One region of the Paenibacillus nicotianae genome, then DNA from elsewhere that is predicted to be linked to it. Evidence: riboswitches for the same ligand, from Rfam matches in the RefSeq annotation. Region 1 holds a riboswitch; each other region holds the start of a gene.
The links. Region 1 has a riboswitch for S-adenosylmethionine ahead of ACFSGI_RS05645 (2-hydroxyacid dehydrogenase). Riboswitches for the same ligand answer to the same signal wherever they lie in the genome.
Positions count from the first base shown of each region.

Region 2: another riboswitch for S-adenosylmethionine. It lies ahead of ACFSGI_RS03980 (methionine ABC transporter ATP-binding protein); the one in region 1 lies ahead of ACFSGI_RS05645 (2-hydroxyacid dehydrogenase).
Region 3: another riboswitch for S-adenosylmethionine. It lies ahead of metA (homoserine O-acetyltransferase MetA); the one in region 1 lies ahead of ACFSGI_RS05645 (2-hydroxyacid dehydrogenase).

Region 1 is NZ_JBHUGF010000010.1:304,386-315,159, reverse strand. Features, by position in the region: gene ACFSGI_RS05655 (MFS transporter) at 114-1,373, opposite strand; gene ACFSGI_RS05650 (FGGY-family carbohydrate kinase) at 1,416-2,912, opposite strand; gene ACFSGI_RS05645 (2-hydroxyacid dehydrogenase) at 2,884-3,912, opposite strand; SAM riboswitch class I at 4,171-4,262, opposite strand; gene ACFSGI_RS05640 (molybdopterin oxidoreductase family protein) at 4,487-6,538, shown strand; gene ACFSGI_RS05635 (LacI family DNA-binding transcriptional regulator) at 6,573-7,550, opposite strand; gene ACFSGI_RS05630 (glycoside hydrolase family 1 protein) at 7,692-9,128, opposite strand; gene ACFSGI_RS05625 (GGDEF domain-containing protein) at 9,200-10,297, opposite strand; gene ACFSGI_RS05620 (class I SAM-dependent DNA methyltransferase) at 10,394-10,774, opposite strand, start outside.
Region 2 is NZ_JBHUGF010000009.1:173,938-184,711, reverse strand. Features, by position in the region: gene ACFSGI_RS03995 (putative polysaccharide biosynthesis protein) at 1-236, shown strand, start outside; gene ACFSGI_RS03990 (thioredoxin family protein) at 250-606, shown strand; gene ACFSGI_RS03985 (COX15/CtaA family protein) at 846-1,793, shown strand; SAM riboswitch class I at 1,973-2,121, shown strand; gene ACFSGI_RS03980 (methionine ABC transporter ATP-binding protein) at 2,305-3,321, shown strand; gene ACFSGI_RS03975 (methionine ABC transporter permease) at 3,321-3,989, shown strand; gene ACFSGI_RS03970 (MetQ/NlpA family ABC transporter substrate-binding protein) at 4,138-4,971, shown strand; gene ybaK (Cys-tRNA(Pro) deacylase) at 5,078-5,587, opposite strand; gene ACFSGI_RS03960 (SDR family oxidoreductase) at 5,822-6,592, shown strand; gene ACFSGI_RS03955 (NifU family protein) at 6,761-7,006, opposite strand; gene ACFSGI_RS03950 (YuzB family protein) at 7,182-7,436, shown strand; gene ACFSGI_RS03945 (NAD(P)/FAD-dependent oxidoreductase) at 7,516-8,592, opposite strand; gene mqnE (aminofutalosine synthase MqnE) at 8,879-9,985, opposite strand; gene ACFSGI_RS03935 (HesB/IscA family protein) at 10,442-10,774, shown strand, end outside.
Region 3 is NZ_JBHUGF010000010.1:2,495,166-2,505,939, forward strand. Features, by position in the region: gene ACFSGI_RS15125 (trans-sulfuration enzyme family protein) at 1-95, opposite strand, end outside; gene ACFSGI_RS15130 (aminotransferase class I/II-fold pyridoxal phosphate-dependent enzyme) at 102-1,292, opposite strand; gene metA (homoserine O-acetyltransferase MetA) at 1,340-2,281, opposite strand; SAM riboswitch class I at 2,420-2,553, opposite strand; gene corA (magnesium/cobalt transporter CorA) at 3,021-3,956, shown strand; gene ACFSGI_RS15145 (HAD-IA family hydrolase) at 4,128-6,911, opposite strand; gene ACFSGI_RS15150 (disulfide oxidoreductase) at 7,152-7,616, opposite strand; gene ACFSGI_RS15155 (DsbA family protein) at 7,621-8,364, opposite strand; gene ACFSGI_RS15160 (ROK family protein) at 8,354-9,256, opposite strand; gene ACFSGI_RS15165 (phosphodiester glycosidase family protein) at 9,379-10,470, opposite strand; gene ACFSGI_RS15170 (5'-3' exonuclease) at 10,471-10,774, opposite strand, start outside.

The DNA of each region.
Region 1 (10,774 bases):
AATCATTTCAAGCTCATTTAAGTATTTATAACTTATTTAAGTATATTAAAAAGCTCATATTTTGTCTATGGACAAGTATGAGCTTAGGTTTTCATATTTTGTTAGATGCATGATTACGCAATATTCTCTTGCACTTTGCGTTTACCGGCTACTTTAGCAGCATCTTCTTCTGGAGTTGTAATAAACTTGGTAATAATCGCGCTGATAAAGTAAAGAATAGCGAATACCCATACAACCCCTTCTGCACCGATCACACCGATAAAAGCAAATGCAATCGCAGGCGCAATAAAAGCAGATAAACCAGCACCTAGATTAACAATCGACATGGCAGGTCCTTTATTTCCGCCTGCTACGGATGGAGCGAGTGCTGCAATCGGAACATAGCCAGCTAATAATCCACCCCAGATAAAGCCGACAATCGTAGTCATCCACAAGTTACCGTTTGTCCATTCAGGGATATAGAACAATAATAATGTGAAAATACCACAACCGACTCCACCAAACCACATCACTGTCTGTCTCCATCCAAATTTGTCGCCGATAATACCGAACAATAGATTAAATACGATATTTCCTAAAAAAATCGTTCCCCAGATATTTAACCATGTCCCTGTGGCGATTCCGTACTGCGCCATATGTAATGGTAAAAACACAGGGAATCCATAAGAACCGACGCTGTTGATAACTCGTACAATGCCACTTAATCCCACTTTGGGATGTGTTTTGACTATGGTTAATCCTTTACCAAGTTCACGTAAGGTTTCGCGCGCATTGCCTGCTTTTTTTGGTAAACGATCACGATTGATTAACAATGCGAAAATAGCACCGATTCCAGCAAGTACAACTGCACTCCATAATGTCTGCATATATCCTAAATGTTTGATTGCATAACTGGAATAATATGCTCCTAATACAAACATTCCTCCAGAGTAGGCTACCCAGAACCAACCAATTGCGGTACTTAATTTATTTTCAGGACTACGATAAGTAACCCAAGTTAAAAAGGAATACGCGAATAATGGATAGCCGAATCCTTTGACAGCATATGTTAATAACATGATAGGATAATTCAAATCAGTTACGCCAAAAGCGATAAAAGCAGAAGTACCGATCACATACGCGATAAATCCGATCAACATCGATTTTTTCGCTCCAAATGCTTCTAAAAATACGCCTGAAAACCATGAAGCTATCGCAAGTGTCACTCCATATACAGTAAATAAAAGACTGGCTTGCTGGATACTAAGCCCTCGTTCGACCAGATAAGGGCTTAACCAACCTGCTTCTAATCCATCCCCCATCATAAATATCAATACTCCGAGATATCCCCAGACTAATGTTTTGGGAATCCCGATACGATCTAATACGTTCATGACATACACTCCTTTTTGGACTTTACTGGTGGTCTACTTTTCTCAGATACTGCTTTCAGATGAAGAAATTGTTGTAGCTTTTGTAGCCGATTCCGCTAATGCTAATTGTGCAAAAAAGAGCTGTGTCGCATGCCATTTTTGGTAATCTTTTTGCAATAGATCAGAAGGTTGTGGTTGAAATGTAGTGATCTGCTCGGTCTGAGTAGACTGAATATCCAAAGCTGTATTACAGATATAGGCTGCTCCTACAATCGAAGCATGTTCAAATCCGGTACGGATACGGATTTCTTTACCTAATAGATCAGCGATACTCTGGATTAGCGTACGACTTTGTAATCCTCCTCCACATGCCCAGATATACGAACGATCTAGCGATACTACTTGTGCCAATTGATCGAAATTCACTTTGATCGAAAAAGCAATCTCATGTAATGCTGATCTGACAAAGTGAGCCCGGCTTAATTGGTCTGATAGTGGAGCATCGAATAGAAATCCTCCACGTACACGCGCATTTTTGGCAGAAGATAAATAAGAACCTAAAGCCGCTACACATTGACTGTCTTCCAGTTCATTCATCTCTTGCTCCATCATGGCGTATCCTTCATTGGGATAGAAAATAGATTGCAATTTCTGATAGTTCAGACCTGTGATCCCTGGATTCGTTTCGATCAAAAATTGATGTGGTGTTGTATATGCATTAATCCATGCTTGTGCTGAATCATCTGTTGTAAATGTATCTGTAATTTTAGCGATAGGTGTTGTTGTACCGGATACAATAACGATATCTTCTGCTTGTGCACCTGTACTATGGATAGCCAATTGGGTATCTCCGCCACCTACGATAACAGGGGTATCGACAGGCAAGTTCAATTCTGCTGCTACACCAGGTAGTAATGTTCCGAGCACGCTACCTGAAGGTACTAATGAAGGTAATACTGTCGGTTCAATGCCAAATGTATGACACATGTCTGTAGACCAGTCATTATGCTCTACATCATAGAGAAGAGTCTCACATGCTTGAGACGGTTCGTAACTTAGCACACCACTAAGCGCATAAGTGACCCAATCGCTAATACTGGTAAAGCGATTCAATCGTTGATACTGCTGTAGATGACGCTCACGTAATCCGACTAACTTCATTGCTGAAAATAAAGCAGACGGCGTTCTGCCTGTAATCGGATAAATAGAAGGTTGATCACTATATCGTTCTTCCCACTCTCGGCCGCGGTTATCAATATTCGGCAATCCAAGATAAGATTCACCGGCTTCATCGACCAGTACAATACCTTGACGCTGGCTTGTTGAAGTGACAGCGAGAATATGAATATCTGGAACGTTAGATAATGCTAACTTCGCAAGTCCAGCGATCTGTTCCCATAAGACTTCCGGTATAAAGTGACGTGCATCTGGATAAAGATCATCATTATGATACAAAATATCAGCTCGTTCAATCGATAATACATTACCGTTGATATCCACAACAGCTACACGAGCATTACCGGTACCGATATCAAAGACTAGATACGCTTGTTGTGTCATTGTTAATATCCTCCAAAATCGCTTTATTGTAGAGCACTTTCACTGCGGTGTCATGATGCTCAAACCAATCTATAACTGCTGTATTCATAATTTCTACATGATGGTCTTCGACTTCATACGTTGCACCTGCCAAATGTGGAATCGCCAAAACATTAGGCAATGAAATGAGTTCATAATCTTTAGGAAGCGGTGGCTCTTGATCAAATACGTCTATAATCGCTCCACGAATTTGATTCTGCTGTAACTGTTCAACTAATGCATCATGATCTACTACTACTGAACGTGCTGTATTTACAAAAATCGCATCATGTTTCATCGATTGCAATAATTCTGTGCCGATCAATCCTTTGGTATCTTCAGTTACAGGTAAATGAATAGATACAATATCGCTTGTAGCAAATAACTCGGCTAACGATACTTTTTGATCACGCGGGTCAGGGCTGGTTACATATGGATCGTAATAACGAATATCGCAAGGGAAGCTACGTAAAATACCTGCTGTACGCTGAGCTACCGCGCCAAAACCAACCATGCCTACTGTTTTGCCAGCCAGTTCATTACCTTTAAATTTGAGATAAGCAGTTAAGCTACCACTTTGCCATTCTCCTGCTTCTAACCATTGACTGGATGGAATAATACTGCGTAAAAAGGTAATCAGACTGCCAACTACCATTTCAGCTACAGCTTGTGCATTACGTGCAGGTGTATAGAAAACAGGAATACGACGATCTGTAGCAACAGGTACATTTACATTGGAAGGCGTGCCCCGGCAGACACCGATAAATTGAAGCTTAGGAACTGCTTGGATTACTTTTTCAGTAATTTGATCTAATTCTGCGATAATTGCATCTGCTTCAGTTTCTTGTAATAACGAGATTAATTCGTCTTCTTGATAAGCTTGTCCATGATCTTTCCAGCAACGGTAAATAACTTCTCCAAACGTATCTGCTAGTTGTTGACGACCTTGCTCATGATAAGGGGCTGTAATTAATATTTTCATTATTCAATCTCCTTTGGTACACTTAGGTGCAGTGTTATTTAAGTGAAGCTTTAAAGTAAGAAAGTAACATGGTAGAGAGAGTTCTTTGTTTGCTAGCGATAGCGGTATGATTGTAAGTGTTAAGATTTTACATAGACTCTATTCGGTATACTGAAAAAATACAAAAACCTCTTTCCCATATCAAGGAAAGAGGTTAGCTATCTATTCATTATGCTATTCAAATAATCCGAACAGAATAATGCAATAATTGATCCTGCTTTCCTATCTCCCAAGCGATTCAAGCTTGCTGGAATTGGCACGTTTTTGCCGAGGTTTCGTAGGGCCAGTCCCTCCACCTCTCTGGATAGAAAATTCAATGTATGTAGTTGTCAAAAAAGCTTGCAAATCCATATCAGACACGATAAGGTATAAAACATCTAAATTTGTCGAATACGAAATAATTTTCTTTATTCTAATTAAACCTAGTAAAAAAGTCAACATTAAATCTAAAATTTGATTTATGATAGTTTATAACGTATTCAAAGCCTATTTCTGCCCTCATTACAGTATTGGTATTACGAAAGGAGCATGATATATGTCTACTTATATTGATCAACAAGATGGAATATTCCCTTCTGTCTGCTCGCTGGATTGTCCTGATCAGTGCGGACTGCTTGTGCATAAAGAAAAAGGTAAAATCATCAAAATTGCTGGAGATCCTAACCATCCAGTTACCAAAGGCAACATTTGTAACAAAGTTCGTAATATGACAGAACGTATTTATGATACCAAGCGCCTGACTACTCCACTCAAACGAATCGGAGCCAAAGGTGAAGGTCTTTTTGAGCCTATTTCATGGGAAGAAGCTATCACCACGATTACTTCAAAATGGAAAACGTTAATATCTACTTCCGGCCCTGAAAGTATTCTTCCATATAGCTTTTATGGCAATATGGGCAATCTGTCCGCAGAAGGCATGGATCGCCGCTTTTTCCATCGTATGGGTGCAAGCCTACTCGAACGGACAATTTGTACAGCCGCCGGTTCAGCCGGTTATAAATACACAATGGGTGGCAGTATTGGTACTGATCCTGAAGATACAGTAGATACACAGTTATTTATTTTCTGGGGGATTAATGCTGTCAGCACTAATATGCATCAGGTGACTTTAGCTCAACAAGCTCGCAAAAAAGGTGCTAAAGTGATTGTGATCGATGTGCATAAAAATCAAACAGGACGATCGGCGGATTGGTTTATTCCGATTTTGCCAGGAACAGATAGTGCACTAGCTCTAGGAATGATGCATATTTTATTTGCTGAAAATAAAGTAAACGAAGATTTTATGAAGCAATATACAGTAGGACATGAACAATTGCGTGAGCATGTGAAGCAATATGATCCTGCAACCGTATCAACGATTACAGGCGTACCTGTAGATGATCTATATCAATTGACTCGTATGTATGGAGATGCTAGCCCTGCTCTGATTCGGATCGGAAATGGTCTACAACATCATGACAATGGCGGTATGAATGTACGGACGATTGCCTGTCTACCTGCTATTACAGGACAATGGCTAGTACGTGGCGGTGGTGCTATCAAGTCTAATACATTTCAGCTCACCTTTAATGAAGAAGCACTACAACGTCCAGATTTGTTAGCTAATCGTAATACCCGTTCTTTCAATATGAATCAATTGGGGCGTGTGTTGTTGGAAGAGGCTGAACCTGTACAATCGCTATATGTATACAATTCTAATCCAGCCGTTGTCACTCCAGAAGCGACACTTGTAAGACAAGGATTAGCACGAGACGATTTGTTTACAGTGGTACATGATCTCTTTTTAACCGAAACTGCTAAATACGCAGATATCGTGTTGCCAGCAACATCTGCTTTTGAAAATACAGATTTCTACGCTTCGTACTGGCATCATTATATGCAGATTCAACAACCGGTTGTCGCTCCTTATGGCGAAAGTAAATCCAATACCGAGGTATTCCGTTTATTAGCTACAGCGATGGGTTATGAAGACCAGGCATTACAAGATAGCGATGAACAGCTTATTCGTCAGGCGCTAGATAATCCTGCTAATCCTGCACTCAAAAATATTACGTATGATTCACTGATCGAGCATCAATATGTCAAAGCAGACCGTCCCTATATATTCCCGGATCGTCTCCCTACACCAAGTGGCAAAATCGAACTGTATTCAGCCGATATGGAGCGTGATGGATTACCACCATTGCCTACTTATACACCGCTTCATGAACAAGGTAACCATCCTTATATTTTTGTACCGGGGCCTAATCATAATTTTTTAAATTCCACCTTTTCGAATAATGCCAAGCATATCGGTCTTGAAAAAACACCGAAGTTATTTATGAATACGGTGGATGCACAGAATGCCGGTATTGAAGATGGCGACTGGGTAACTGTCTGGAATGAGCGCGGTTCTTGCGAATTGCTTGCTACGGTAGGTGAGCATGTATTGCCAGGTGTTGTAGTGAGCCAGGGGCTATGGGCAGACACTGACAATCAGCAAGCGACCCATCTGGTCAATGCACTCACTTCAGATCGCTTAGCAGATATGGGCGGTGGTGCGACATTCTTTTCCGGTCGTGTCGATGTGATCAAGAAATCGAGTTAGTATTTAATAAATTGTACAACTATCATCATCGTTTTTAGACACTTTTTCGTTCAATTAATGTATAAGGAATAAGTCGTTTCACTGGCATGATAGTAGAATCCAGACTGCGTTCATAAAATAAAGAGAACGCTTGTCTACCGATTTCTTGTAAATTTTGATCAATCGTTGTCAGTTGTAATCCAGCAGAGATCGGTTGGTTATCATAACCAATAATCGCTAACTGTTCTGGAATACGTAATCCATATTGACGTGCGCCTAACATAACGCCTGCGGCGGCTTCATCGCCTGTTACGATTAATGCAGAAGGCGGAGATTCCATAGCAGCAATCTGCTTGGCGATCTGTTCTCCATCACTCATATGGATACAATCTGGAAAAATCCAATCTTGATACACTTCAAGCCCTGCGGCATGGAGTGTATTTTGGTATGCACGAAACCGCTCCTGACTGCTTGCACTTGTTTTGCGACCGATACAGTAACCGATGCGGGTGTATCCACGATCTAATAAATACTGAATTCCTCTACAAAAAGCACCATAATGATCGGTATACACAGCAGACAGATTGGATTCTTCTGTATATTCGCAGACAACTATCGGGCCTGATTCACTATATGATTGTAATTCTGCCCACGGTAAAACACGCGAACATGCAATTACTCCATCCACCTGTCTTGTACTGAGCATATGTAGATATTCTCGCTCTTGATCTGGATTATACGAAGTCTGACACAGCAATACATGGTAACCATATTGATATGCTTCTTCCATTACACCTGCAATAATGGCATGGTAATACGGATGATGACTAAACGGTAAAATCAAACCAACCGTTTTGGTTTTGCCACGAATTAGATTAATAGCTTGTGAATTAGGAGTATAGCTATTTTGCTCGATTACCTGTTGCACTCGTTCCCGTTTATCGGCTTTAACATAAGGATGATTATTGAGCACTCTAGATACTGTAGACACCGAGACTCCTGCTTGTTTAGCAATTTGTTTGATATTGACCATACGTCATTCCTTTCTTCTTATAATCGATCTTGAATCATTACTTCTATCATAGCTCAAAAACAGTATAAACGATAAACAACCGCCTTTTCTCTTGAACATGCTATCCAAGAAAAGGCGGTTGTTTTATATCCCTTTGTTACCTTATAGTTGTTCTCCGTTACTTTCTATCACCTGTTGATACCAATAGTAACTTTTTTTCGGAATACGACGCATATCTTTTTCACTATCTTCATCACGATTGATATAAACAAAGCCATAACGTTTCTGATAACCATTCAACCAGCTTAACAAATCGGTAAATGACCAGCTACAATAGCCGATCAGATCCACGCCGTCAGCAATGGCTTCACGACATTGTTCTAGATGAGAACGCAAATAATCAATCCGATAATCATCTTGAATACTTCCATCTGCTTCTAACTTATCAAATTCACCTAATCCATTTTCGGTAATAAAGACAGGCAGTCCATAACGGCTCGTAATACGACGTAATCCTATCCGCAAGCCGATTGGATCAATAGCCCAGTCCCAGTTAGACGTTTCTAAATGAGTATTAGGCGTTGTTTTGTATAGACCTGGTCTTCCTGTATCTTCATTGCTTCCTTTTTGTCCGGTGGTATTCATTTTGCCTTCAGCTACCCCATCTATCGGATTAAATTCATACGTAATCGTCTGATAATAATTAACACCGACAAAATCAGGAATCCCTTTAGTCAATAATTCAATATCGCCTTCTTCAAAAGTTGGTGCCAGACCATGCTCTTCCAGATAACGAAGAGCTACCTGTGGATAATGACCGAGACAATACGTATCCAACCACCAGTTATTTTGAAATTCTTCTGCATTCTCATACGCCAGCATATCACGAGGCTGACTGCTAGCTGGATACGAAGGAGAATAGGCAAAGCTAGGTCCTATTTTACCGTTTGGTACATATTTACGGAATGATTCAATCGCTTTGGCGTTTGCTAGAAAAGCAATATGATTCGCTTCGTAAAAACGTTTGCGATCATGTACACCTGGTGGATGCATGGCTGTAATAAACGCATGGTTAGAATTATAATTTTGCTCATTAAGCGATACCCAGTACTTCACTCGATCTCCATAACGTTTATACAATGTAATACAATATTGATTGAAATCTTCAATCATTTCTCTAGATTCCCAAGCACCGTATTCATCTGCTAGTGCTTGTGGAGCATCCCAATGATATAACGTTAATACCGGTTCAATCTGGTTCGCTAGCAATTCATCGATTAATTGATCGTAAAAAACCAAACCTGCTTCATTCACTTCACCTTTACCCTGCGGATAAATACGTGGCCAACTAATCGAAAAACGGTATGCTTTAAGACCTTGCTTTGCCATCAGAGCAATATCTTCTTTGTAGCGGTGATAATGATCTACAGCTACATCTCCATTGGTTCCTTTGAACGTTTTGCCCGGAATTTTGGTAAAAGAATCCCACATCGAAGGTCCTTTACCATCTTCGTTCCAAGCACCTTCTACTTGATATGCTGCGGAAGCTGATCCCCATAGAAAATCAGCTGGGAATGCTTTTTTGTGTTCATGATGCATTTGTACTCCTCCTTCAAGCGAATTGATGCTTTTATGATAAAGTATGAAATGCATTTCAGATCAAGCACTGTTTATAATAAAGGTTCAGCTATCTTCACTTGATTCCGTCCAGCCGACTTGGCTATATATAATGCTCGATCTGCTTGTTCAAACATGTTTTCAGGCTTATCTTGCGGATAACAACTAACACCTATCGATATCGTAATACGAATGATCTGTCCATCCTCTAATAGAAAAGGGTGATCTTCGATCTTTTTACGAATCGATTCTGCTATATTTAACGTTTTTTCTATTCCACAGTCATTCAAAATAGCTGCAAATTCTTCTCCACCTTTGCGAGCACAATGATCACTCGAACGCATGGTGTCTTTCAACAACTGAGCAACTTGAATTAGTACAGTATCTCCATCTAAATGTCCATACGTATCATTAACATGCTTAAAGTGGTCAATATCCAAAATAAGTAGACCAAAAGGTTGTGGATAATGCACTAGATTGATCGTTTTTTGTTCAAACATTTTTTCAAATGCTCTTGGATTATGAAGCCCTGTCAAAAAATCGAGATTGGCTGCTTCACTCATTAATACCAATACATCATCGGTACGTTTCATATAACGAAGTAAATAATAAACAAACAATACTCCGGGAATATAAAAAGTTGCAAATAATGCAATAATCAAAAACGATTTTTCTCCAAGCACAGAAATAACAGATAATGCGTATACCGCTAAAATGCCTACCATCATACGTATCCAGTAAGATAACTTTAGCTCTTTTCCTTTTTTCATAAACAATCCTGTAATCAAAAATGTAAATATCGCATTAAAAAATCCGATAAATGAACTAAAATTGATCGGGTCTATCAAAAACAGTCGATATACGCCAATAATTACAGCGGTCAGCAAACTGCTTAATGCTCCACCAAAATAAAAAGATAATATAATAGCCACCTGACGAAGATCCAGTACAATCATAGGTGACAAATGGAATGAAAAATATTTGGTTAATGTAATACCAATGATTCCAGCAAATACACCGGATAGTAATTTGATATAAAATGACTGAATATCGATTCTTTTACTCAGCCATTTTAAAATTAAATTACCAAAAAAGAGTGTAGTCGTCAGAAAGGTAAGGTTGTTTAGAAGCGATTGAACAATAGTCAGCATCTCAAAATCCTCATCTGTGAATTTGTAAAACAGTACATATTTGGTATATCAAAAAAAAGCTCCCTATATTGGGAGCTTCTATTAAATCATATCATATTATTTAATGGCTACAAAGAACAATCTAGCTGCATCTTCGCCAGCTTCTACCCATTCAAAATCAGCATAACAATGCACATCTCGAAAACCGGCTTTGATTAATTCTGTTATCAACCATTCTGGATCATACGAACGCTGAACATGGGTTTCTTCAAAACGCTCATATAACGCATTACGCTCTTCCCCTGTGCGGGCAAAGATCGTTAAATGATGTTCGATCTCGGTACGAACTTGATCATATTCACATGTCCATAAATACGAAACAGCACGCTCATCTAACATAAACGGTTGCTCTTCATCATAACGGCGTAGGGTTTGTGGATGATGCACATCAAATACAAACGTACCACCTGACTTGAGTCCTTTATACGTCGATTGGAA
Region 2 (10,774 bases), on a different contig from region 1:
TGGTCGTACTAGGTGGTATCGGTCTATTACTGAATCAAGTCGGTATTGTATTAACAGCTTATATGAATGATCGGGTTGCATTTTTTATCGGTTGTTGTATGGTAGGAATAGCGATATTATTGGTATATCCTGTTATGCTTGTTCTGCTAAAAGTGGTTCGAGCGAATGAACTGGATTCATATCCAAAAGTATTGCGTAAAGTTTTCCGTCCATTAATGCGTCTACAAAAGAATTAGGAGGAATAGCACAATGCAACTTATTAATAGTAAAGAAGATTTCACTGCCGTTACTCACTCTTCGCAGTTAACAGTCGCTGTATTCAAAGCAGACTGGTGTGGAGATTGCCGATATATTGATCCATTTATGCCTGAAGTAGAAAGTCAGTATGCAGATCGTCTAACGCTTGTAGAGGTAGATGTGGAAGCAACAGGTGATGTGAGTCAAGAACAGAACATTCTCGGTATTCCAAGCTTTGTCGCTTATGCGAACGGCAAAGAATTAGTACGCTTCGTGAATAAAGCACGCAAATCTCGCGAAGAAATCGAGCAGTTTTTGGATCGCGCTGTGGCTGTCTATCAGACGTTGACTACATCAACAGTGGAATAAAAAGAATGTATATATAAATGCTTACTAACCACCTGTTTTTATAAAGGGTGGTTTTTTACTATGTAAAATATCATTTGTTTGTTGACACGGTTCTGTCATAATACAAGGATTGATCATTTTTTGTCACAATCCAGTGGTTCCGTCTATTTTGCAATCAGGTATACTAAAGTAGGACATAAATATTGTGTAACTATCATATAAAATAGCGGGTGATTCTCTAAATGGCAAGAAAGTTCAGAATAACAACTACACATCTAAAATGGTTGAGCTTTGTCACCTGTGTTGTTATGTTTTTGGCAACAATGGGGGGACTTGTAGTAACCAAATCAGGTTCAGGACTCGGTTGCGGAACAGAATGGCCATTATGCCATGGTAAATTTGTACCTGCGTATACGATTGCTTCACTGATCGAGTATTCGCATCGAGCGATTAGTGCTCTAGCAGGATTCACAGCATTATTTTCTTTTATTGGTTTTATCTTTTTTAATAAGCATCGTGAACTTAAAGTATATGCATCGTTAACCTTACTATTTGTGTTAGTACAAGCAGCTATGGGTGCATTGGCTGTTGTATTTTCGCAATCTGCTCCAATTATGGCCTTACATTTCGGATTTGCAATGATTGCTTTTGCTAGTTCGTCGATGATGGCACTTGGTGCAAGGCGGATGGATCAGCAAAAAGGAGATTTACCGATTCCAGATGAACCACCGGTGAGTAAAGGGATGCGTAATCTGACATGGTTCGCAACGATCTATACGTACATGGTGGTGTATACAGGAGCCTTTGTAACGCATACCAGTTCTAGAGGTGGGTGTTCAGGTGTATTACTATGTAATGGTTCAATTTTACCGGAATTATCTGGTGGAGTAGCTATTGCATTTCTTCATCGCGTAGCAGCATATAGTTTGTTAATCGTGATTGCAGTATTAGCGCACTATGCGTACCGTCGTCATCCGTATAATCCAGGTATTCGTAAGTTAGGTGTAACTGCAATTGTATTTATTATTATGCAGATTCTGAGCGGTATGTTGAATATTGTAACGATGAAAATCCCTGAATGGTATTTCTTCTCCAGTATGTTGCATACGTTGTTGATTCAGATTTTGTTCGGTGTGTTATGTTATATGAGTGTACGAGTATGGCAATTAAGTCGTGGTACACGTGGCAAATTAGGACAAAATGTATAGTAGTAGCACCATGTGGTAGAGCTTCAAAAAGGGAATACACACCAAATTATTAGTGTCTTATGAACAAATGATGAAGAATTTCTAATTTCCTTAGGAAATATTCATTTTTGCTTTGACAAAGAGTGTGAAGTTCACTATACTGAGAAAAGATTTTCATTTTCATTCGAATTTTTCATATTTTCTTATCGAGAGTGGTGGAGGGACTGGCCCGATGAAACCCGGCAACCGATTTTGGAACAACTCATAGGTAGTTTTCCAAAATGTCATGGTGCTAATTCCTTCAAAATGGCGTGTGCAGTTCGTACATAGCGATTTTGGCAGATGAGAAGGAAGTATCTCTAATAATAGAGAACCCTTTTCTGCGAAAGGGTTCTTTTTTTGTATAAAGAAGAGAGAAGCGAATACCGACATATATGATAACGAGAATATATCCGACTTATTCGATGGCTTATATATGATTAATGTAATATGAGTATAGGAATGATGAAATAGAAGGAAGGAGCACCTATCTGTGATTGAATTAAAAAGTATTACCAAAACGTATGGTAAAGGGAAAAATCTAAGCCCTGCGTTAAGTGGTATAGATTTGAAAATAGAAAAAGGCGAGATTTTCGGCGTTATTGGTCATTCTGGTGCAGGTAAAAGTACATTGATTCGATGTATTAATTTACTAGAACGTCCAACATCCGGTGAAGTATGGATCGATGGTGTCGAGATGACCAAGCTGAACAAAGCACGTTTACAAGCAAGACGACGCAAAATAGGAATGATTTTTCAACATTTTAATCTATTATCTTCAGCGACAGTATACGAGAATATCGCTTTTCCTTTGCGCTTAGTCAAAACACCTGAACGCAAAATCAAAGAAAAAGTGAAAGAACTGCTAGCTCTTGTTGGACTGGAACAACATGCAAGTAAATATCCTGCTCAATTGTCAGGCGGGCAAAAACAGCGTGTCGGTATTGCTCGGTCGCTAGCGAGTGACCCTGATGTATTGCTCTGTGATGAAGCAACATCTGCTCTTGATCCTCAGACCACGAATTCGATTCTGAAATTGCTAGTCGATATCAATGAGCGCTTTAATTTAACGATTATTTTAATCACCCATGAAATGCATGTGATTCAGAGTATTTGCGATAAAGTAGCTGTTATTCATCGGGGTGGTATTGTAGAACAAGGTGCAGTAACGAATGTTTTTTTGAAGCCACAGCATGAAGTCACACGCGATTTTATTTTAAATGAGTCCAATAATGCTGAACTGCTAACTACTTCATGGACAGCACCAAATGTTCCTAATTCATTGACTGTCAAAGTGTCTTTCTTAGGAGATAAAACGTACGAATCGATTCTGTCGCAAACGGTACGTCAAACAGGAGTAGATTTCGCTATTTTGCAAGGAACGATTTCAACATTGAAAAATGTACCTTATGGACAGTTGATAGTTCGCTTTGAAGGAACAGAAGGAGACATTACGCGTACAATCGATGGATTGACCGCTGAAGGTCTTGATGTGGAGGTGATCAACTGATGGGTGAATTAGATTTTTCACAAATTGATTGGAATGAATTCGGGACAGCGACCTTAGATACACTCAAAATGGTAGGAGCTTCTGGATTGTTTACATTAATTTTAGGATTACCTTTAGGAATTTTGTTATTTATTACAGGGCGTTCTACTGTAGCTTGGGTTCGTTATTTCTATGCAGTTATCGCATTTATCGTTAATATTTTGCGTTCGGTTCCATTTATTATTCTGATCGTAGCCATATTGCCATTAACGCAAATTCTAGTAGGAACAACGATTGGTGTACTTGGAACGATACCACCATTAGTAATAGCCGCCGCACCATTTTTTGCTAGATTAGTAGAAACCGCACTTCGTGAAGTTGATCGTGGTGTGATTGAAGCAGCAAATGCTATGGGAGCTTCGTTGTGGCAGATTATCACGCGCGTTCTTGTACGTGAAGCGATGCCAGGACTACTTGCAGGCTTGACCGTTACTGTTGTTGCGCTAGTGTCGAATACAGCGATGGCTGGGATGATCGGCGCAGGAGGACTGGGAACGCTTGCGATTAACTATGGTTATTACCGTTATGATACAGCGATCATGTTAGTTGCTGTCGTCATCATGGTGATTATTGTACAAATTCTACAAATGCTTGGTGATCGTCTAGTTGTTCATTTTTCTAGAAGATAAGAATCAAGCTAGATTATAAAATACTGAACAGGTCATAAATAAAGGTTAGTAATTCTGCTGAGTATATCTAGCTTTATGTGCCATAAAAATATTCAGCGTCTTTATATATTAGCTTAAATATCAAAAAACAAACAAAGGGGTAGAGAAGATGAAAAAATGGACTTTGATTTTGCTAAGTATTATGTTGGTTGCGATCGTATCGGCTTGCGGTAATAAAGCAGCAGACAACACAGCAGCAACAGGAACAACAGAAGGCGGAGCAGAAACAGTGACATTGAAAGTAGGCGCAACAGCAGTACCTCACGCTGAAATCTTAAAGCATATTCAACCTGCACTTGCTAAAGAAGGCGTTAATTTACAAGTCGTCGAATTTACAGATTATATTCAACCTAACGTTCAATTGAACGGTAAACAGTTAGATGCGAACTACTTCCAAACATTGCCTTACCTTGAAGAGCAAAACAAATCTCGTAGTATGACGTTAAAAGCTGTACAACCTGTACACATCGAGCCTTTTGGAGCTTATTCTACAAAATATAAATCTATCGATGAATTGCCAGACGGTGCAAATATCGCTATTCCTAACGAAGTATCTAACGGAGCACGCGCTTTGATTTTGCTTGCTAACAATGGATTGATTGAATTGAAAGACAAAACAAATATCACTTCTTCTGTAAAAGACATTACAGCTAATCCTAAAAACTTTAAATTTACACCGATGGATGCTGCTTTTATCACTAGACAATTGGATCAAGTAGACTTGGGTATGATTAACATGAACTATGTATTAGAAGCTAAAATCGATCCTAAATCTGCATTGTTGACAGAAACAAGTAGCGCACCTTATGCGAACTACCTGGTCACTCGCGAAGACAACCAAAATGATCCAGCTATCGAAAAATTGAAAAAAGCTTTAACATCTGATGATGTTAAAAAATTCATCGAAGATACGTACAATGGTGCTGTAATCCCTGCATTTTAATTAAAACGTAATTACTGAATTTATTTCAAGAGGGCATGACTTTTTTATAAGTCATGCCCTTTTTAGGTGTTTACTTTTTATTCGGCATTATTAAAAATTCATAGTTTTATATTGTATTGGCACGATTTTCTCCAATGATAACATCATGAACGAGAGGTGTATGTATAGCACGAGTCACCTCTATAAGATCCTGTGGAGCAAGTTCTACTTGCATCCCTATTTTGCCTGCGCTGACAATCATCGTTTCAAGGATCATCGCTTCTTCATCGATAAAAGTAGGATACAATTTCTTCATGCCGATAGGAGAACAGCCTCCTCGAATATAACCTGTCCATTTCTGCAATTCATTTACAGGTAGCATATCTAGTTTCTTTTCTCCCGCTGCTTTGGCTGCTTTTTTAAGATCTAATTCGGCGCCTACTGGAATCACAAAAATAAATAAGTTATCTTTACTTTGGATCACTAATGTTTTGAATACCATTTCAGGTGGTTTATTAATTTTAGCGGCAACGGCGTTACCATGAATTTTGCCATCTTTATTGTCGTATTCGATAATCTCATATGAAATATTGGCTTTGTCTAAAATGCGCATCGCATTGGTTTTGCTAGTATTCATCGAATATACCTCCTTCTACCAAACAGCGTAATATATCTATTATAAACTATCTTTTTGCTGTTCGTATTCCTAGTTGCGGTGTTGTTTGATGATCCTTTTGACATCTATAGGTCAAGGTCTGTACACTAGATAAGAATAAGTATCATCCAAAAGTGACAATACAAACGTATTATAGGATAGAAGTGAAATATAAGTAGAAGATATGCGATAGCATTGTTTAGAGGAGGAACTTTTTTGGATCGGAAAATTGCCCTGATTACAGGCAGTGCCAAAGGATTAGGAAAAATGACGGCGCTTACGCTAGCGAGTCAAGGCTGTGATATTGCTCTAAATTATATGAATAGTCATGAAGAGGCTGTACGTCTACAATCTCGTATTGAAAATATGGGGGTACGTTGTATCGCTGTACAAGCAGATATTTCTATTGAAGAAGATATAGACCGGCTTGTAGACGAGGTAGAACAGCAACTAGGCGGTATTGATATTCTTGTAAATAATGCAGGCCCTTTTATCCGGGAACGCCGTTTATTCGCTGATTATGAGCGTGCAGAGATTATGTCTTTGATGCAAGGTAATCTTATTGGAGCGATGTTATTAGACCATCGTGTATTACCTCATATGCGCCAGCAGAAATGGGGACGCATTATTCATTTTGGATTTGGACATGCGGCTGAATCCAGATCCTGGCCTCAGCGTGCAGTCTATGCGGCAGCCAAAGTAGGATTGGTTTCGTTTACCAAAACGTTGGCTGTAGAAGAAGCGGAAAATGCGATTACGATTAATATGATCTGTCCTGGAGATATTCGGGGAGACAACAAAGAAAAGCGGATAGCTGATGTGCTTGATCTGAGTGATGATGAAACGCCGCGTGGTCGTCCCGGAAGTGGAGAAGATATATCGCGCGTGATTTCTTACCTATGTCATTCCGATTCTGACTTTATTACAGGCAATATTATGGACATCTCGGGTGGGCTTGATCCGATTCGTCCTTATATTAAAGGATAGATTGAAAGCGAGCGTATCTAGGCTGTAGAGTACATCTATAATCTGAACTTGGATATTAAAAACAACAGTCACCAACAAAAAAAGCGTCCTGTTCCCCGAAGGAAACAAGACGCTTTTTGTTATGCCACGAAGGCAATCTATGATTACCTCTGTATAGAAAAGTCTGAATTAGAATACTTGGACAACCTCTTGCACACCTTCAACTTCTTCGAAAAGGGCGCGCTCGATACCAGCTTTAAGCGTGATTGTTGAACTTGGGCAACTACCGCAAGCTCCCATCAACTTAAGCTTAACGATACCATCCTCAACGTCTACTAATTCAACGTCGCCGCCATCGCGTTGCAAGAATGGACGCAATTTGTCCAGAACTTCCAATACTTCATCGTACATTTCTACTTGTACACTTTCACTCATATTGTTCAACTCCTTTCGTAACTATATTATAGTATAAATACACCAAAATTTCAGCATTTACGCAATGATTTTTATACTCATTTCAAATTTCTTTCTAAAAATGACAATATAGGTGCATATTCAGACACATTTTAGTGTATGATGTTCAAGGTACAACGATTGGAGGAATACACATATGAGACCGATTATAGAGTTTTGCCAGAGCAATATGCATACCGGCACAGATCAGGTAATGAAGAAATTAGAAGCAGATCCTGACTATGATATTATAGAATACGGTTGTCTGGGCAATTGTGGTCAATGTTATGCTATGCCTTATGCTTTAGTGAACGGAGAAATCGTGGCATCGGAAGATGCAGAGACACTATATACGTTAATTTTAGAAAAGGTTAATGAAGCTGATGCTTGGGCTGATCTCGATTTAGATTGAGATCAGCTTTTTTTTGTGGAACAAGCAACAACATAATCATAACGATCTATATCAAGCAGGGACAACTGAAAAAGTAATCCTAGCCGAAATGATGTTTGGACATCCAGAGCACGCCACTTTTCAGGAGACGAGGCACTTTACCGGTAACTGAACTTTTGCCACCGAATCCAAATCCTGTACCGAAGCCTGATTTTTTACCTAAAGCACCCAAAGTACCTTTAAGTTTGAGTGGTTGTACTTTTGGTTGTTCACCTTTCCAACCTGCTACAATTACATTCGCAATCTGCTCCGCTTGGGCTTCTGCCGCTTGTGCACTAGCTGCGAAAGGAAGAGAAGCACAATCTCCGCATACAAATACTTCAGGACGACCTGGAATACGATACAAATCATCCAGAATCACACGTCCAGAGTTATCTTGATTGACATTCAATTCATCGATCAATGGAACAGGACGAATACCTGCTGTCCAGACCGTTACATCTGCAGGAATACGCTCAGATTCACCATTGTAGACGCAAGATCCTTCTACACGACTGATATTGATATGGTTGCGAACTTCTACATTATGCTCGCGGAACCATTCTTCTACATATTTAGATAAACGTGGAGGAGAAGAGGACAATAGACGCTCACCACGGTCTAGAATACGCACATTTAGATCTTCACGACTTTCACGAATCTCTGCTGCAATCTCTATTCCGCTTAATCCTCCGCCTACAATATTCACTGTAGCTTGTGGCGGCAAATTATTAATTTTTAAGTACGTATCGCGAGTAGCTGTGAATGATTGAATTGTACTGGTATATTCAGCAGCGCCAGGGACACCGTGGAAATTATCGGTACAGCCTAAAGCGATCACCATTTGATCGTAAGTCAATGGTTCGCCATCTTCAAAAGAAATGACTTTATCTTCTAAATTAATACCTGTTACATCGCCATAACGAGTAGTGATTTTGGCATGTGTTGGGAATTTTACACGCAATTCAAGATCAGAAGCAGTACCTGCTGCTAGCGCATAATATTCTGTTTTCAGCCCCTGGAAAGGCATGCGATCTACTAAAATAATTTGTGTGTCTGCTGGAATCTTGTGATCTAATAATTCGTGGGCCAATGTAACCCCACCATAACCTGCACCGAGTATAACTAAATTTTTCATGATATCTTCTCCTTCTGGTAGATAATAAATAGATGAGAATCGCGCATGATCCCCATAGTCATAATGATTTCAAAAATCATAAACATAGAGGCAAGTCATCCGGCGCAGAGAAGGCAGAGCGGTGAGCCGGGTGATGCCTTTTTTGCCCAAAAAGCCACATATTGACAGCTTTAAGGCGTATAAACGGGCTTTACTTCTAAGATACAGCGATACGATATCCAAAAGGTATCCACTGTATGATTAAGTAAAGCCCGGGGTATGATGAAATGTTGAATAGACGTAAAGACTATTCGTATACTTGAATTTCGTTGTAGAATGTATCACGTTCTACTGGAATACGTCCTGCACCTTTGATCAGCCAGATCAACTCTTTACGAGTTAAACCTTCTGGAGTCAAAGCACCTGCTGCGTGACTGATACGTTCTTTGATAATGGTACCGTGAGCATCGGAAGCACCAAAAGTTAAAGCCATTTGTGTTAATTGAGTACCAATATTGATGAAATAAGCTTTAATATGATCGATATTGTCAAGCATCAGACGGCTGATCGCGATTGTTTTCAAATCTTCATAAGCCGAGTTACGACGCATAATACTTGCATTTTTGCTTTTCGGTTGCATAGACAACGGAATAAAAACAAGGAATCCATTCGTTTCGTCTTGCAACTCACGAATTTGCACCATATGACGAATACGATCTTCATAGCTTTCAATCGAACCGTATAACATCGTTGTGTGTGTACGCATACCCATATTGTGAGCAGTACGATGCACTTCTAGATAACGATCTACGTTTGCTTTATCGACACGCATTTTCTTACGATATTCATCCGATAAAATTTCTGCGCCACCACCGGTTAACGATTGCAATCCTGCTTCACGTAATTTGGTGAGTACTTGCTCGATATTCAATCCACTGATACGTGTAAAGAAATCAATTTCAGCCGCAGTATAAGCTTTTAATACTACTTCTGGAAAAGCTTCTTTGAGCGCTTGAAGAGAATCAACATAATATTGGAAAGGTACATTGTTATTGTGACCCCCAACAATATGGAATTCACGAACGCCAGGATGATAATGTTGTTGAACATAATCAACCATTTCCTGACCACTTAGTGTATAAGAACCTTCTTCGCCTTCGTCTTTACGGAAGTTACAAAATGCGCAATGAGCTTCACATACATTGGTAAAATATAGACTCATATTTTCAATAAAATAAACCTTTTTACCATTTTTGCGTAAGTTCGCTTCATTCGCCATTTGTCCGATGGTAAGGATATCATCACTCTCATATAGATATACCCCATCTTCAATAGATAAACGCTCACCAGTACGTACTTTGTGGAAAATTTCTGCCATACGGGTATCGGTTTGTGGTGTAATAATAGTAGACATGCTAGGTTCCTCCTGTTCTCCTTAAAACTTCTGTCTATCTTCTGTGATGTCCGAATCTTGTAAGACGTTCTTGTCATTGTCTTACACCAATAAGGAGTCAATGAATAATAGCAATTAAAAAAAGCACACCATATATGCTGTGAATCCTAACAATAAAAATGCCAAAATAACTTCATCTTTGAACGCATACTATATAATATACAACAAATTACATAACATAGTCACCTGATTTGAAGAATTAATGTGAAAAAAGTTACAACGGCACATAAGGTGTAACGATGTTTTGTTTTTGACAGAATTTCGACATTTCCTGTCATCCTTCACTTACCCATTATAAACCTCTCATGTAACGCGGGCAATACAATTACTTAAAAAATGAAAGATTCTGCGTAATGAATAAGCCTTGAGTGCAGTGGAACAGAAGAGTATAATGAAAAAGAAAAGGAGGGGATATCATTGATTACAATTAGTGATGCAGCAGCTTCACGCATGAAAGGCATTATGGAAGATCAAGACATACCCGGTCTATTCGTACGCATCGGTGTAAACCCGGGCGGTTGCAGTGGATTCTCTTATGCTATGGGCTTTGATAGCGAAGAAACGGATAAAGATATATATATGACTATTCAAGATATGAAAGTCGTTGTGGATAAAGAAGACCTGAAATACTTGAACGGTTTGGAAGTGGATTTTGAAGAATCCGGTATGAGTGGTGGATTTACGATTCATAATCCAAATGCTGTAGCAACTTGCGGTTGCGGATCAAGTTTCCGTACACGCGAAGAAGAC
Region 3 (10,774 bases), 2.2 Mb from region 1:
CTCGAAGCGCCTGTTGCTTTGTCAAAAGCAGCTCCAAAATGAATTAATTTGGTATCGATTTTGCGAGAAGAGGAATGATCTGAAGAGTAAGCCATATTCGATCACACTCCTTCTACTTCAATACGTGCAACTTCCAGCGCTTGATCTAGATCAGCAATCAGATCATCAATATGCTCAATACCGACAGAAAAGCGCAACAGACGATCATCGACACCGATCGCTTCACGAATCTCGGTTGGAATATCAGCATGTGTCTGTACCGTTGGATACGTCATTAATGATTCGACTCCGCCCAGACTTTCGGCAAAAGCAATTAATTTGATACTACGCAAAATCGGTTCAATATAACGAGCATCTTTCACTTTAAATGAAAAGATTCCTGTATTACCGCTGGATTGACGATTCTGCACATCATATCCCGGATGATCTGGCAATGCTGGATAGAACACTTCAGCAATCTGTGGATGATCTACCAAATGCTTCGCCATTGCAGTAGCGTTATATTCATGACGCTCCATCCGCAATGCCAATGTTTTCATTCCGCGCATTAATTGATACGAATCGGTCGGTGATAACACTGCACCGATTGAGTTATGCAAAAATGCCATTTCAGCAGACAATTCTTCTCCTTTGGTCATAATCAGACCTGCTAGCACATCATTATGTCCACCTAGATATTTGGTCGCACTATGGATCACAATATCTGCTCCCAATTCAATCGGACGCTGGAAAAAAGGAGTCAATAGCGTATTATCCACGATCGTTAGCAACTGGTGACTTTTCGCCCAGGTAGCTACAGCTTTGATATCGGTCACCATCATCAACGGATTAGTTGGGGTCTCAATAAATACAGCTTTGGTGTTCGGTTGAACTATTTTTTCTAATGCTTCTAGGTCATTGGTATCTACATAAGAAGCCGTTACTCCAAATTTGGATAAAATGCGTTCCAAAAGACGATATGTGCCACCATACAGATCAAGCGATACGACCAGATGATCTCCCTGACCGAACAGCGCAAAAATAGTCTGTAATGCAGCCATACCGGAACTACAGGCAAATCCTGCATCTGCTGATTCTAATGCTGCTGAAGCTTGTTCTAGTACGGCGCGAGTTGGATTGGTTGTACGAATATAATCAAAGCCTGTACTTTTACCAAGAGCGGGATGACGGAAGGCGGTTGATTGATAAATCGGGAAATTAATCGCCCCTGTTACCGGTTCATTAATCGAACCGATCTGTGCCAATTTGCTTTCAATGTTAAGAGTTCGTTCGCTTGAATGATGATCCGTCATACTATAATTCCTCCTCTGAAATAACAATCAATTGGGTTGATCTCAAATTAGATACTATAATTACCTACTTCAGCTTTGGCACTTTCCAAATCATATGGTGTTTCTTGGTATACATAATAGTTGAGCCAGTTGGAAAATAATAAATTCGCATGAGCACGCCAGGTAGAAGGTGGTGTGCGAGTAGGATCATTATTTGGAAAATAATTTTTCGGCGGTGCAACATCCATTCCTTTCGCAATATCACGTTCATATTCCCATTTCAGTGACAAGGGATCGTATTCAGAATGCCCTGTTACAAAAATCTGACTGCCATCTTTGGTTGCAGCTAGATATACTCCTGCTTCTTCTGATTCTGATAAAATCTCCAATTCAGGAATTTTCGCAATATCTTCATGACGTACTTCGGTATGACGGGAATGAGGAGCAAAGTATAACTCATCAAATCCTCGTAGCAATTTTACGTTTTCTTTATTTAATGTATGTGGAAATACACCAAAACATTTTTCAGGTAAATCAACTTTGGGAACACCGAAATGATGGTACAGTCCTGCTTGTGAAGCCCAACAGATATGCATTGTTGAAGTAACATTTTTTTTACTCCAATCAAAAATCCCTTGAATCTCTTCCCAGTAGTTCACATCTTCAAAGTCCATCGTTTCTACAGGAGCGCCTGTGACGACCAGACCATCGAATCGTAGATGTTTGACTTCTTCAAATGTTTTATAAAATAAGTTCAAATATTCTGTTGATGTGTTTTTAGATGTATGGGATTGTGCATGTAACAAATAAATATCAATTTGAAGCGGGCTATTTCCCAGCAGACGTAGCAACTGCGTTTCTGTTGTTTCTTTTGTAGGCATTAAATTTAATATAGCAATCCGCAATGGACGAATATCCTGTTGAAATGCTTGACTGTCATCCATTACGAAAATATTTTCCCCAGTTAATACTTCTTTGGCAGGTAAACTATCTGGAATCTTGATTGGCATGTTTGTTCACTCCTTGAATGTGTATATTTTTTTATCATTTCAGGAGAAAGATTCATTAAGAGCATATACAAAAATGACCTTTCTCCTGATACTTGAGAAAGGTCATTTGCGATATGTTCGCGTATATAATAGACGCCTCTCTCATCTGTCAGCAGATATTAAGTCTAGGATGATCCATCAACTTATATCTCTGCAAGAATTAGCACCGTGCGGTTATACCGCCGGTTGCCGGGTTTCATCGGGCTAGTCCCTCCACCTGCTCTTGATAAGATTTGCTTATTCAATTTAAAATAACATGATTTGATACTTTTCTTATACCATAATTTATACTATTCTACTGTCTGCCGTCAAGTGCTGTGAAAAATGAGTGGGATCAAACCGATAAATAAGTTGTTGGTAACTGTATTGGTTGATTAAAAAAAGAGGTTTCTTATTTAAGCTTGAAAGGCTCTCAAGACCACGTTATACTTAACAAGTATTTGACGTTTTTTCATGGTTTTCATAAATATCTAAATCACAAAGAGGTGAATTTCAAAATGGAAGGCGACCCGAGGCCCAGTTGGCAGCAGGACGGATGGACAAATTGCAGGAAACAAACGACAACCATAGGGCACTGGAGTAACGCGCCATTATTGAAAAATCTTCTCCGTTTTTTCATAAATTATAGCGAAGCTTTGTAAACAGGTGTGCGGTTGCCGCTTCTTTCCCTGCTCATTTCATAATAAAGGGGTAGAACACAATGAAAGTTCGGCACGTTAATGCTGGAGCATTCACTCCAGTAGAAAATATTACCGACACACTGGTAGCACCTGAAGAAGGATTTTACTGGATCGATGCAGATTTGGAAGATTTGATAGAACTACAACCATTATTTATGCTTCATGATCTAGCTGTAGAAGATTGCTTGAGTGAAGAAGAACAACGTCCTAAGATCGAAATTTATGAAAGTCATTATTTTATTGTAGTGAACAGTATTCGTTTTGATAACGAAGAGATTTTTTTGCGTGCCCTGAATATTTTTCTAGGACGGCATTATATTATTACTGTCACCAAGCAGAAAATTAATGAATTGCGTGTACTCAAACCGATTCTATGGGAAGAGGAAGTTAGCCGCGCTGATAAATTTATGTATCTGTTAATTGACCTTGTTGTTGATAATTACTTCGCTGTAGGTGACCGGATCGAAGATCAAATCGAACTACTGGAAGAAAATATATTGATGCATACTAAAAAATCACATTTGAATGAAATTATTGGTTTGCGTGGCGAGATTTTATGGCTCAAACGTGTACTTGGCCCTCAGCGTGAAGTGATCAATACATTGAATAAAAAAGATCTTCGTCTGATCGATGATCAATTGCAAAAATATTTCAGTGACGTTTATGAGAATGCGGTAAAAGTATCCGAGATGTTTGATACGTTCCGCGATCTGATGGGTAACTTACGAGAAGCTTACCAGTCCAGTATCTCTAATCGTGCGAATGAAATTATGCGTGTTTTTACAGCAATCACAACGATATTTATGCCGTTGACTGTGATTACAGGTATTTATGGAATGAACTTTGAAGATATGCCCGAATTGCATTGGCGCTTCGGTTACCCGTTGGTCATCGGAATTATGATCACGTTAGGTCTAACTATGTTTTTCACTTTCCGCAAAAAAGATTGGATCTGAAACGATTAAAGCTGCCCTTATTCATCGTCATTAGATGAACAAGGACAGCTTTTTTTGATTGGTGACTTAGCGAGTTGGTCGCGCTTATGATACCAAGCGCTAGTTGTAAGATATTTTGCTGCACGAAAATCATTTTCCATTTGACTTGGTCGCGCTTATGATGCCAAGCGCTTAAGGAAGTTGCATCCAGCGGATCATGGTTTCTAGGTTTAGTCCATCTAAGCCGGGCACTGTAAAGTGAGCGCTATCGATTCGGGATAGAGAACTTACAGCGATTGTTTTCATCCCGATTTGACGAGCCGATTGAATCGACTCGGTAGAATCTTCGATAACCATTGTATGATAAGGATGAATATTTACGGAATTCGCTGCTTTGATAAATATTTCAGGATCAGGCTTGCTGAACTCTACATCATCCGATGTAATGATTCGGTTGAAGTACTGTCGTACTCCTAATTTCTCTACAACTTCTTCTGCATCGGTACGGTGAGATGCCAATACTACAGCAATGTTATGATCAGCAAAATGTTGAAGTAAATCATTTACGCCTGGCAACAATTCTGCGGATTCAATCGTTTCCGATTCTTCATCAATCACCGGAATTACGACACCTTCCAAGCCGAACACAATCGCACAAAGATCACGATTATTTGCTTCAAGCGGTTGTGTCATTGCTACTACATATTCTTGTCCATAATGCTCTATCGTCAACGGTTCCCCGCGAACAAGACTATACGTTGTTTTGTTGCCTTCTACATTCACATTTACAAGACGATCTTGGAATTGTACCCGGAAGGAGTACTCTGTCCAGCTTGGTGGTAACTTCGGTTCAAAATGCAGGCGACCATCATATTGACGCATTCCTGCAAATCCACCAATAATCGTTAGCCAGCTACCTGCCATCGAAGCCGCATGGATACCGTCTTTGACGTTGCCATGAATATCATCCAGATCCATACGTGCTGATTCGATAAAGAAATTATAAGCATGATCCATATTGCCAAGTTCTGCTGCAATAATCGCATGAATCGCTGCTGATAATGAAGAATCATGTGTCGTCAATGGCTCATAGTACGCATAGTTTTTTACTTTTTCTAGCTTGGTGAATTTCTCCCCTAGCAAATAAAATGCTAGAATCAGATCGGCTTGCTTAATTACTTGCTGACGATAAATGACTAATGGATGATAATGCAAAAGCAATGGATAATTTTCAGCCGGTGTACTGTCAAAATCCCATACGCCTTTATCCAGAAACGAATCATCTTGACCGATCAGTCCATTCTGACGATGGATATAGATTTCATCCGCAGCACGTGCCCAATCTGCAATTTCTTCCTCGGTTAGTCCCATTACACTGTGCATAGCAAGATAAGAATCTGGAGTCAATTCTTCCCACTGTGTTAATTCATGAACAGTAAATTCTAATGCATCTTTGACCATAATATTCGTATACGTATTGTTGTTCACAATCGCGGTATACTCATCAGGGCCGGTAACTCCATTAATACAGAATCCTTTGCCTGTAATCCAATTTCCTACTGATAAGAAGAATCTTGAAATCTCGATCAACATCTCTAGACCTTTGGTTTGCAAAAAGTCTTGATCGCCTGTTGCTTCTACGTATTGAATAATAGCATGAGCTACATCGGCATTAATATGAAACTGAGCGGTTCCCCCTGGATAATAAGCAGAAGCTTCTTCTCCGTTGATTGTCCGCCACGGGAATAGAGCGCCTTCGGCTGCCATTTCTACTGCGCGTTCTCTTGCTTTTGGCAATGTATAATAACGGTATTCCAACAGACGTAACGCTAACTCGGGCTTAGTATACAAAAAGAATGGTAACATATAAGTTTCTGTATCCCAGAAATAATGTCCTTCATACCCTTCTCCTGTAATTCCTTTAGCACTAATATTCGTTTTGCCATCGCGACCGACCGATTGGAATAATTGATACGCATTGTATCGTAATCCTTGCTGTAACAGTTCATCGCCTTCCACATTTACATCGGCAATTTCCCAGAACTCATCTAAATATTCCTTTTGCTTCGCTGTTAAAGTATCCCAGCCATTCGCTTTCACATCTTTTAATGTAGATTGTGCCAAAATCAGCAAGTCTTCTACTTCATAATCTTTCGAAGAATAATACACAATTGATTTATCCAGTGTGATCGATTGTCCTTCTTTTACATGCATTGTGAAATGCTTGGCGATTCGCTCATCTTCTATTGCTGTGTCTAACGTATGCTTGTAATCTAATACATGATCTGCTCCACATAGTAAATGAAATTCTGTTTCTGTCGTACGTTGCTCTAGAGCCATAAACGTATTTTCTTCATACGACTGAACCGTATGTAATACTTGCCCTCCAAAAGCCGATCCTGCTCGTGGATCATCTGCTGATATTTCATTGGTCACTTTACCATTTAATGCAGAGACCAGTTTAATTTCACCTGTGAAATTAACAGGTTTAACAGTATAACGAACCATCGCTACATGCTTATTATCAAATGAAATCAAGCGCTGTGTATCTACTTGTACTTGTTTACCTGTTCCACTTTCCCATACTACATGACGAGACAGAACCCCATGTTGCATATCCAAAATGCGTTCGTATTCGATCACACGCCCGCTCAATAAATTAAATTGTTCGCCATCGATAAATAACTCGATAATTTTGCTGTCGGTGACATTGAGCATCGTCTGACGTTTACGTGCATAACCAAAAGCTTCTTCTCCATACGTAATATCTGCTGAATCGTAAAATCCATTTAAATACGTACCGTTCAGTGCATTAATACCTGCACCTTCTAATCCTTCTTCAAAATGTCCACGCATTCCCAAATATCCATTAGCAACTGTAAAAATAGTTTCTCCTCTACGATTATGGATAGGGTCAAACGAAGATTCTCGAATCGACCACGGCTCTACTTCATATATTGAATTGCCTTCTCTCATTCGATATTCCTCCATTTTTATCTAGTTATTGAACAGTATTCTCTTACTATAGTTAACCGTTAAACCTGCTCATTACATCAAATAGATCAAAATTGATTCAAAATAGCTATTTCTTTCAAGCCATATTGTACCCACATCCCGTTTATATTTTTCAGAGCAGACTTATAAAAAAAGTCTTCTTTTCAACAATAGATGCTAAAAAGAAGACAAGGTACTGATATCAATCAACGGTATGGCTATTTATTCTGTTTCTTCATCTTCATAAGCAATTGCATCTGCTGCACGACTACCTCTCCATAACAACAAAGCAATCAAGATAAAAGCGATTAACGCCATAAAAGGAATCGTAATAAAACCAAACCATTCAAAATAAGGCTTATTACAAGGAACCCCTGTTGTACATGGTAAAATTCTGCTCAAAGCTGGAATATGTTGCTCTGCATAATGGTAAATGGCTACACATGCACCAAGAATCACGAGCGGCATCGAATATCTAACAATACGACGATCATTATGATAAGCAGCAATCCCAAGCAAAATCACCTGCGGATACATAAAAATACGCTGATACCAGCATAATTTACAAGGTTCCAGTAGCATTACATCACTCAAATACAGACTTCCACCAGTAGCTACAATAGCTACTATCCATGCTAGAAATAAATAGTATCGCGCTAAAAAAGATGGAGACGATTCTGTATTCATCGTATTAGCCCTCCGATCCAGCTTCTGTTTTGGCTTTCTCGATCGCTGCTTTGAGTGCGGTATAATCTCCAAGATCTCCTGTATATTCGACTCCATTAATATAGATCGACGGCGTACCTGGAAGATTTAATTCTTTTCCTTTATCATATTGAGCTTGTACTTGTTTGGCATACGTTTTATTTTCTATATCTTGACGAAGCTTGGTCGTATCGATCGACGCATCTGCTTTTTTAGCCAAATCAACCAGAAAATCGGTAGTTGCCCATTCTGTATTTTCATCGCCTTGATTAGTATAAATAGTGTCAAAATATTTCCAGAACGCTTCATTATTTTGGTGATACACCGACTCTACTGCCAAAGCTGCTGTCGTAGAATCAGGGCCCAAAAATGGGAAGTTCATAAAGTACATGGCTGCTGTACCATTGGAAATATAATCTTTTTGAATTTGGGGCACAATGATTTCATTGAACTGCTTACAAATCGGGCATTTGAAATCGCCAAATTCTACAATTTTGACAGGAGCTGTTGTTTCACCTTTAACTGGAAGCTGACTGTAATCAAACGTAGTCGCTTCGGCTGTTTTGTTATTCGGTACAAAAATAATAAGTAATACGATAACTGCAATCACAGCTACTGTTCCAATAATTAGATTACGCATTAACTTCTTTTGACGTAATGCTTCTTTTTGTTTGTACTCTTGCTGTTGCTGTCTTTTAATTGCGGGATTTACTTTTTTCTTATTCGCCATTGGTTGCACCTTTTTCTCCAGACCATGCTAGATCTGCTAACGCAAGCGCTCCACATAATCCAGCATTATCGCCCAATTGTGGAGGAACGATAAATTGGTCAATCTGTTCATTTAAGCTAGGATGCTGTACATAACCAGCCAACAGCTTTTGTAATTTTTCACGAATCAGCGGGAATAATTGCTCTTGCTTCATTACACCGCCACCCATGACTATTTTTTGTGGGGATAAAATCAGTACATAGTTCATTAACGCTTGTGCCAGATAGTAAGCTTCCATTTCCCATGCAGGATGTTCTGGAGTCAGCTCAGAACCTTTGACTTGCCAGCGTTTTTCTATCGCAGGGCCGGCTGCTACGCCTTCCAGACAATCGCCATGATAAGGACAGAATCCTTCAAAATGATCATCAGGATGACGACGAACCAAAATATGTCCCATTTCTGGATGAGATAATCCATGTAGCATTTTGCCAGCTACTACAGCGCCAGCACCAATACCTGTACCTACCGTAATATAAATACAGCTATCTAATCCTTGCGCCGCTCCCCATTTATGTTCCCCCAACGCCGCTCCATTCACATCGGTATCAAAACCAATCGGTACATCAAAATGCTCTTTCATATGTCCTACAATATTGTATTGTCCCCAATGTGGCTTCGGTGTAGTCGTTATGTATCCATACGTTGGGCTGCCTTTAATCGGATCAATCGGTCCAAAAGAACCGATACCGATCGCTTCTACTTCTTTACCTTCAAAAAAAGAAATTACATTTTTCATCGTAATCTCAGGCGTTTCGGTAGGGAAACTTACTCTTTCTAAAATCTCTCCATCCTCTGTACCAATCCCGCATACAAATTTAGTACCGCCTGCTTCAATAGCCCCTAATTTTTTCATAAATGATATATCTCCTTTGAGTTATCCTGTATGGATAGATTAGTATTCCCCTAAATTATTGCAGAGATGCTCCATATTGATCATATATGATATTGAAGTCGAAATGATGTCGACACGAGCACTTATGAACCGCTTGCACCAAAAATCAACGTATTGCTTAGTAATCGTCCGGGTGGTGTAATCATGCGTCCATTAGCATACATCCCCGATGAAGCGCCTCCATCTAAGTTCATCGCTTGCTTCGCGCCCAGCCTCTGCATAATAGCTGCCCATTGCTTCATTGTTGCTCCAGGAACAGTTGCAATCATAACTGAACCATCTGCCATAATCGCAATACCACTACGCGCACCGGCATCGGTCAAAATTTTAGGATCTTGAAATCCTTCTTCCACTGCATTCAAAGCGATATTGCTGTCTTTCACCAGTCTTGGCCCTGCACCTACCGCAGTCACAACTTGTTGCCATGGAATATCTTTGCCTTTGATATCTTGATAAGCAATATTCATCTTAACAGTTGCACCTATCGTAAAGCGATCAGCCGCATATTTCTGATCTCCTGTATACACAAGCACATATCCATTAGTAGGAATTGTTGTTTTGTTATTATTTCCTTTATGAGTGACTTTACCATTCACTACGGTTACTGCTATTCCACCTGTAAAGCCTGTATTTGTACCCCGATCAGAAGTGTAAATAACAGATGTGCTAGACGTACCTGGAAGGCGATTCACCCAAATAGCATACCAGCTAGATGATTTACCTGTTGTCGATTGCACTGTTCCTGTAATAGACAATCGCAACGAATCCATCAAAGCTGTACCATTTGCCAAAAATCCTATTGTAGTTCCATATCTGCCCAAATGCGCAATACGACCATTTTTAATTAACGTACCATAAGGGTCAGGCGCACCACCATAAGCTTCAAAAAAAGCACCGTTAATTGCTGCTTGAGCACCAACATTTTTGACGATAGACGATAAGGAAGCCGTCTGACCAACATGTTGATTAGCCAGTCCTATGCCTGTTTTGGTTCCTTTCGGAATATGAACCGTCTGTACTGTAAATGTTCGTCCAGCAGCAGACACTTTCTGCGTCGAAGCTCGGATTCCCGATCCTGATCCTGCTGCTACTGCTGGAGAACCAGCAGTAGGTAGCAAGCACAGAATCATCACGATAGACAACATGCCAATGAGGAAGCGCGATGATGTTTTCATTTAAAATACACCTACGCCTAACATCGAACAAAGACTTTTGATCTCTAATTCTTCAAATTTCGTCAGAACAATATCATCTTCTAAAAGCAAAAGACTAGCATCCAACGAACAGACGACAGGTACTTCACGATGAATCGCCGCTAAGCGATGAGACATATGAAGCATATCGAGATCCTTTTCAATTTTTGTACGAATCGAAGGTGTTAATTGATCTAAATTTTCCAAAATACCTGCGATCGTTCCATATTCTTTGACCAGCTTAATGGCTGTTTTTTCACCGATTCCTTTGACTCCTGGATAGTTG